Regions from separate parts of the Bacteroides sp. OM05-10AA genome, predicted to be linked through region 1. Evidence: riboswitches for the same ligand, from Rfam matches in the RefSeq annotation. Region 1 holds a riboswitch; the other holds the start of a gene.

Region 1 (4,180 bases):
TATACTCCAGAATTTCTGCGATTTAAAATCTTGAAAAACAAATACTCTCTTCATAATACAGTTTTTAATGGTTGATATTTGCACACTCAACACAGAACGCGCATGAACAATACCTGCAAAAATAACCATTTTATGTAATGTACAAAGAAATCTGTTTACTAAACTTTCAGAGTATTCAAAAAATACAACCCAAGATATGCAACAAAGGCTGCCTTTTGGGGCAGCCTTCATTATTCTATTTCTGTAATATATCAGTTTAATCTTCAATAGTACATATACTTACACGGTTCCAATCCGGTTCAGTAAACATATCGCCTACACCCTGACCTTCAGCAGTGATACGAGATGCACTGATTTTATATTTGTTGACCAAGATCGTTTTTACAGCTTCTGCACGTGCTGCGGCAATTCTGGCATTCACTTCAACACTACCTTCCGGAGAAGCGTATCCCTTAATAACCACTTTAGAATCAGCATATTTCTTCAGGTAAGAAGCTACACGTTCCACATTAGGAAGTTGTGAAGCGTCAACTGACGATTTACCTTGTCTGAAAGTAATGATAGATTCGGGTACACGGGCGGTTTTCACTACAGTCTCCACCGGAACCACTTTTGTGCGGCATGCTTCAAGTTCTTCCTGCAATCCGTTGATACGTTGGTTTGCATTGCTGATCTCACCATCTTTGTTGTTTACATCTGCACGAAGTGCATTGATTGAAGAGTTCAGTCCGTCAATTTCGGCTTGATTATATACTCTCACTTTGGCAAAATGATGTGTTCCGTTACTTGTCTTAAAGTGATATGTCAATCCGGCTGTCAACTCAAAACCTGCGTTATTAGCATTGAAACGGCTCTTCGTTTCAGGATAAGTACCTTGCATATCATACACAATGGCAGGTTTGATTCCCAATGTCCATGCTTTACTTTCACCCAAGTTGAAATTGAAATTCAATCCCAAACGAGTAGACCAGGAGTTCTGATCGCCATCGCCATTCACATAATAATGTAACCAACCCATTCCGGCAACAGCTTCCACTTCAAACAAACGAGGTTCGCCCGTGTAACTTGCAAATAGATTCATCAAATTGACTTTACCCAATACACTGACATCCGAAGCATCGAAAGCCGTTTTACTGGAAGTGGTATTGATATATCCCATCCCTTGGAATCCCAAACCGAAGATAGGAGTTAATTGCTTTGAGACTCCCACTCCAAAAGTGGGACGCATACCTTTAAAGAAAGCACTGTGAGTAAGGGGAGTGACTCCACCGGCATTTACTCCGACAGACCAATTATCTGTAAGTTTGGTACCTTCTACAACTGATTGGGCATTTGCTACTGTAAAGCCACCCAATATAAAAGCTAATAAAATAATAGATTTTCTCATATTCATAAGTTTTTAAATGTAATGTTTTATCTCCTAAATCATTAGAAATGTATTGTTTGTTCATGTCTAACTTTCTAGTTCATTTTTTAATTCGTTATTCACTTTAAACAACATATCGTATCAAATATTAGTTCGCAAGCCATAAGCCCTATTAACATCTATTATGCTTTCGAAAAATCTAAAATATGGAAACATCAATGCAAACGCCTCATTCCCTGAAGAGAAAGGGATCCCAACATCGCTGACCATAATGCATCTTGTTTCATTATTCTACACTTTCATTCATCCATCAGGCAGGAAATACATAAACCGGACTCTACTAAAATACGAAGAATAGAACATAAACGGAAAGTTATCAGGTTGTTAATGCTATATATCGTTCTGATAAAGAGCGAATATTTTTCTTCCTTTTCAATTGGAATCTTGATTTAATTTCTAACTTTGCCGCCAACATCGGTTTCCGAAATGGCATTATCACCAGACGGAATTAAAAGGGAATCCAGTGAAAATCCGGAACTATCCCCGTAGCTGTAAGTTTTATCTCTCTCATAAAAAAGAGAAATGTTATGGCATTCATTTGCCACTGATTCATGAAACGGATCGGGAAGGCGCCACAACAAAAACAAGTCAGAAGACCTGCCGATAAAATTTCCGTTATTCCAGGCTTTCGGGTGAAAGGCAATAGAACGAATCGTACAGGTCCATTTTATTACAAGTCTCCAGAAATTGTCGTGCATGAATAACTATGTAGGCACTAAATCTATTTTGTTAATTCTTAAAATATAGGTATGATTAGTTCGGAGATATTCATTATCAAAAGAGACGGGAAAAAAGAAGCTTTTTCCCTCGACAAAATCAAAAATGCCATATCCAAGGCATTTTTATCAGTAGGTAGTTTTGCTACGCAAGATGTGATAACCAATGTGTTAAGCCGTGTCAGTATCAGTGACGGAACAAACGTAGAGGAAATCCAAAACCAGGTGGAAGTCGCCTTGATGGCAGAACATTATTACAGCGTGGCCAAAGCGTATATGCTGTATCGTCAAAAACATTTGGAAGACCGTGAAGTCAGAGACAAACTTAAATTCCTCATGGATTATTGCGATGCTTCCAACCCTGCCAGCGGTAGTAAGTACGATGCCAACGCCAATGTGGAAAACAAGAATATCGCCACGCTGATAGGAGAACTGCCCAAATCCAATTTCATCCGCCTCAACCGCCGCCTGCTGACAGACCGTTTGAGAGATATGTATGGTAAAGAGGCTTCCGACCGTTATTTGGAACTCCTGAATCATCACTTCATCTACAAAAATGATGAAACCAATCTGGCGAACTACTGTGCCAGTATTACCATGTATCCCTGGCTGATAGCAGGAACAACAGCAGTAGGAGGCAATTCTACCGCCCCGACCAATCTGAAATCCTTCTGCGGAGGATTTATCAACATGGTATTTATCGTATCCAGTATGCTAAGCGGCGCATGTGCCACTCCTGAATTCCTGATGTACATGAACTATTTCATCGGTTTGGAATACGGGCAGGATTATTATAAACACCCTGATAAACTGGCAGACTTGTCTCTGAAACAAAGATCGATCGATAAAATCATCACAGACTGTTTCGAGCAAATCGTATATTCCATCAACCAGCCTACGGGTGCCCGCAATTTCCAGGCAGTTTTCTGGAATGTGGCTTATTATGACAAGTATTATTTCAATAGCCTTTTCGAGCACTTTGTTTTCCCCGACGGAAGCAAACCCGACTGGGATTCGCTTAGCTGGTTGCAGAAGCGTTTTATGAAATGGTTTAATAAGGAGCGTACACGCACCGTTCTGACATTCCCTGTAGAGACAATGGCACTCCTGACCAAAGACGGCGATGTACTGGATAAGGAATATGGCGACTTCACCGCTGAAATGTATGCCGAAGGACATTCATTCTTCACCTATATGAGTGACAATGCCGACTCTTTGAGTAGCTGCTGCCGTCTGCGTAATGAAATACAGGACAATGGCTTTAGCTATACATTGGGAGCCGGAGGAGTCTCTACCGGTTCGAAGAGCGTGTTGACCATCAATCTGAACCGTTGTATACAGCATGCTGTAAAATCAGGTATTCTCTACCCTTTCTTCCTGGAAGAAGTAGTAGACTTGGTTCACAAAGTACAGCTTGCCTATAATGAGAACCTGAAATTATTGCAGGCAAAGGGTATGTTGCCTTTGTTTGATGCAGGCTATATCAATATGAGCCGCCAATATCTGACTATCGGTGTGAACGGACTGGTGGAAGCAGCCCAATTTATGGGAATCGACATCAACGACAATCCGAAATACGAGGCTTTTGTGCAGGAGATTCTCGGCATGATTGAGAAATACAATAAGAAATATCGTACCAAAGAAGTACTTTTCAACTGCGAAATGATTCCTGCCGAAAATGTGGGTGTGAAACACGCGAAATGGGACAAGGAAGCCGGATTCCAGACTTACCGCGAATGTTACAACAGCTATTTCTATATTGTAGAAGACAAATCACTGAACATTGTCGATAAATTCCGCCTGCACGGGCATCGTTATATCGAGCATCTGACGGGTGGTTCGGCTTTGCACATGAATCTGGAAGAGCATCTTAGCAAAGAGCAATACCGGCAGTTGCTTCGTGTTGCCGCTACCGAAGGTTGCAACTACTTCACATTCAATATTCCGAATACAGTATGTAACAAATGCCATCATATCGACAAACGTTATCTGCATGAATGTCCCGAATGTCACAGCGAGAATGTGGATTATCTGACCC
Region 2 (4,180 bases), on a different contig from region 1:
TCAAGTCGATGACGGATACCGTACGGTCATAATTAGGTACGCGATATCCGCCGGAGTTGGCTACATAGAGTTTGTTGCCCACAATCACCATTTCTTCCGGCTGGTAGCCGACCACACAGGTATCCTTGACAGTCAGTGTGGTAGTGTCAACACGTGCTACATACCCCAGTCTGGCGTTAGGATCTATTTTGACAGGGCCTGCATACGAACTGACGTATGCATATTTATCTTTAAAGACGATATAACGGCAATTAGGTATGGAAATTTGCGTGATGTGTTTTGCTGTTTCTACATTCATCACTTCTACGAAATGAGAACAGTTGATGATGGCATATAACTTATTTCCATAGATTTGGATATCATTTCCCACATCCCCCAATTCTTGTACGACTCCCGGGTTCCGTTCCGCATAGATATTCTTATGATAGATACCGGTTTCGTAATCAAAGTAATCAAGGGTAGCCTTGTTGCTTCCCATATTTCCTTCATTGAGTAGAAAGAAACCTTTGACAGAGGTACCGCTTACTCCGGGGGTAACTTGGTTGGGAGTTGACGGAATAATGCGTTCATCTTCGCGACAAGAAGTCGACAGAAGAACAAAACAGATAATGATGGATAGAACAGATATTCTCATAACATGACGTTTAATTTGATTTTAAAACTTGTACCGGGCATAGGATAGCATTGCACTACATCATATTGCTGATTGAAGATATTATTAATTTCTGCCGTTACACGTATTCCCGTTTTCCCCCATTGAAAAGTTTTAGATAGGGAAAAATCGTGGGTATACCAGGGCTGTGCGTAGTTCTCCGGGATATTGGCGACTGCTTCATAACGTTCACCTGTATAAATGAAACTATAGTTACAGGACCATGTTTGGTAACTTCCATTGAGGATGATGGAACCTCCATGCCAAGGTATATAAGGAATCTGGCCTCCATACCATTCACTGGTAGGATCGGTAAAATCCTGTGCCTTTTGATAGGTGTAATTGAAGAGAGTGCTAAGTTCCACCTTTCCGAAGCCCCATTCTCCTCGTATGGCTGCGTCTAATCCCCGAATTTCCACATGTCCGAGATTAATCATAGTCCAACGGAACTGGTTGGAGGTAGGCATGGCAATGATTTTATCATCTACTTCATTATAGTAACCATCTATTTGTAAGTCCAGGCTTTTCAGCCAATGGTTATTCCAGGTGTGAGAGAAAGTGATACCCACATCGTATTGAGTGGTATATTCTGGTTTTAAGTCCTTATTGCCTATAAAAGTATAATACAAATCATTGAGAGTCGGCATGCGAAAGACTTTCTTATAAAAGGCCCGTACATTCAGAGGGAGCTTGGTCAATGGTTGCCAGGTGGCTATGACAGACGGAGTGTATTTGTTTTTGGTGCCTGCATTGGCTCCTTTGGTACGTGTATTGTCGTCGACATGAGTATATAACAGGCTCGCCTGCAACATGAGGCGGTTGAAGTCAAAGGACGTGGCAGCAGAAGTCAGGATTGTATTACGGGTTGGATAGACAAAATCTATGAGATCGGCCCGTAATGTATTCCATTGAAAATCGTTGGATAATGACATACTCCACCAGGGATAGATGGTGAATAAATGGGCGGCCGAAGCATAGATTTCTTGCTGTCGGTAGTGATTGTCTACATACATGGTGGTGACATCCAGTCTGGGATCGGATAAATAGTGGAGATAGTCATAAGCATATTTTCCGTTGGCTAGCAGACTGTACCAAGGCTTAAAATAGTTTTGAAAAGATCCTTGCACAAACAGATTGGTATCCCATTGCCGGTCCTGATGGCGAAACTTACCCGGTTCTTCTCTTACCGCAGCTCCGGGGTATCCCCGTTCCGAGTTGTATAGGTATGCTTTGGCTTTCCATTCTCCTTTGGGGACTTTTCCGAAGAATGCATTCTCCAAACGTAACATTCTTACGTCTCCATTTTGACGAACAGCTGTTGTGTCGTAACCATCTTTCTTGGCGTATGTGAATTTATATCGTCCTGATGTATACATATACTCCGTACTGATGGAACTGCTTATTCGTTCGTTGAAACGGTGTTCCCAAAGTAGTGACGGATTGATGGTGGAGAATGAACCGCCTTTCACCCCGATGTTCAGATTGTTTTTCTTTTCCCCTTTGAATATGGGCTTTCGTGTCTGCATATATATGGCACTTGCGGAACTATAATCTTTGGCAGGTTGGAAGATGGCACTTTTTTGACCATTATACAGTGAAATGACTTCCATATTATCTAATGAAAACCGGCCTAGATCGACGACTCCATTTTGCGCATTTCCTAATTCAATACCATCATAAAATACTCCGACATGATGACTGCCCATACTTCGTATATTGACGGTTTTTAGTCCTCCAATACCTCCGTAATCTTTTATCTGTACTCCGGAAAAGTAGCGCAAAGCATCAGCAACGGAGTAAACATTGAGCTTCTCCAGTTCTTTGCCGGACAGAATCTGTACAGGAGACATCTTTTTTTGCATCCGGTTGCTGTAGATAGTAACTTCTTTGAGTTTGAGAAGTGTATCAGACAGAGAAGTCTGATGCCGAACCCTGGACTGGGAAATGGCCGGTAATGTGGTAAATAAAGATAGAATCAAACATAATATCCACCGTAAATGGATACAATGCTTATGGTATGAATGGACTTGAATAGAAAGCATGTCTTTTATTTTATAGGTATAAAAAATCCGTTTGTTCAGATCTGAATTCAATCTACACAAACGGACATATAGCTATTATACCAAATAAAAGATAATTGCTTATTTTCTATTTGACTACTACCCGAAATCCCGCAGGTGTAAATCAGAGCATCAAGGCAGGTCTTCTGACTCATCCCATTTTGCAACGCCTTCCCAGATAAACTATCCAGTGACTTTCGTGTTGCAATTTTGCTCTCTGATTACAAGGAGCGGAGATTTACAGCAGCAGGTTCTGTTGCCGGTTTACACGGCATTCCCTTTTCATTCCTTAACAACGTGAAAGTTGTTCAAGGAAACCTTAACGGCACAAAGTTAGAAAGTTTTTATTAATTAGTTTGTTTTATTCTAAAAAAATATCCCACTGACCAATAACAAATATTCCGGCATCTGATTCTGTTTTCCCCATTTGTTAATAATCAATTGGATGGAAAAAGGATATATTAATATGTTATCCCAACGACAGAATCAATATTTGTGCCGTCAATACTCGCAGAAACATGGTGAGCGGATATACCGTAGCGTAACCAACGGCAGGTGCATCACAGGAGGTCAGGTCATTGGAGTAAGCCAATGCCGGCGGATTGGTAGTAGAACCAGCCAGAACCCCGATAAGCGTGAAATAATTCAGCTTGCAATAATACCGTCCTATCAATCCTGTAATCAGAAGTGGCAGGATGGTTATAATGACTCCGTAGCCTACCCATACATATCCTCCGCCATGAATGACTGTGTCTACAAAGCCTTCGCCTGCTCCCAAACCTACGCAGGCGAGGAAGATGGAAATACCGATTTCACGAAGCATCAGGTTGGCACTCATGGTGGTATAAGTAATCAGCTTGTATTTCGGACCGAAACGGCTAATCAGGATAGAAACGATGAGCGGACCGCCTGCCAATCCTAGTTTCACAGGTTGTGGAATTCCGGGAAATGCGAAAGGAAGACTTCCCAGAATACATCCTAAAGCGATACCTATAAAGATAGGAATCAGGTTCGGATGATTTAAGCGTTTCATGGAGTTGCCAAGTACTTTCTCTGCATGGGCAACAGCCAGTTCGGAACCTACAATGGTGACACGGTCTCCCATTTGTAACTGTAATTGTGGAGAGGCTACCAAGTCTACTCCCGAACGATTGACGCGGGTGATGTTTGCTCCGAAGTTATTTCTGATTTTGAGTTGTGAAAGCGTTTTCCCGTTCAATTCCGGTTTAGTAATCAGGATACGGCGTGAAATGAGCTCTTTGTTCAGTTGTTCCCATTCCATTTTGATTTCCTTTCCGAAGAATACAGTGATTGCTTCCACGTCAATCGGGGTAGAGATCACTAATATGATATCCCCTACATGTAGGGTTGTCTCGGAATTAACCAATTCGGTTTCTCCACCTTCGCGGTGTTTGATGCGGGAAATGACAAATTTACGGTTCAGTAACGGGCGGAGTTCTTTAATCTT

What was found. Region 1 has a riboswitch for cobalamin ahead of nrdD (anaerobic ribonucleoside-triphosphate reductase). Riboswitches for the same ligand answer to the same signal wherever they lie in the genome.
Region 2: it holds a riboswitch for cobalamin, as region 1 does, so the genes downstream of both, DXB58_RS12345 (TonB-dependent receptor) here and nrdD (anaerobic ribonucleoside-triphosphate reductase) in region 1, are expected to answer to the same signal.

Annotation. Positions count from the first base shown of each region.
Region 1 is NZ_QSUR01000003.1:237,550-241,729, reverse strand. It holds gene DXB58_RS03645 (STM4015 family protein) at 1-54, opposite strand, end outside; gene DXB58_RS03640 (OmpA family protein) at 257-1,393, opposite strand; cobalamin riboswitch at 1,825-2,046, shown strand; gene nrdD (anaerobic ribonucleoside-triphosphate reductase) at 2,176-4,180, shown strand, end outside.
Region 2 is NZ_QSUR01000013.1:124,399-128,578, reverse strand. It holds gene DXB58_RS12350 (DUF5074 domain-containing protein) at 1-634, opposite strand, end outside; gene DXB58_RS12345 (TonB-dependent receptor) at 631-2,694, opposite strand; cobalamin riboswitch at 2,831-3,049, opposite strand; gene DXB58_RS12340 (putative transporter) at 3,182-4,180, opposite strand, start outside.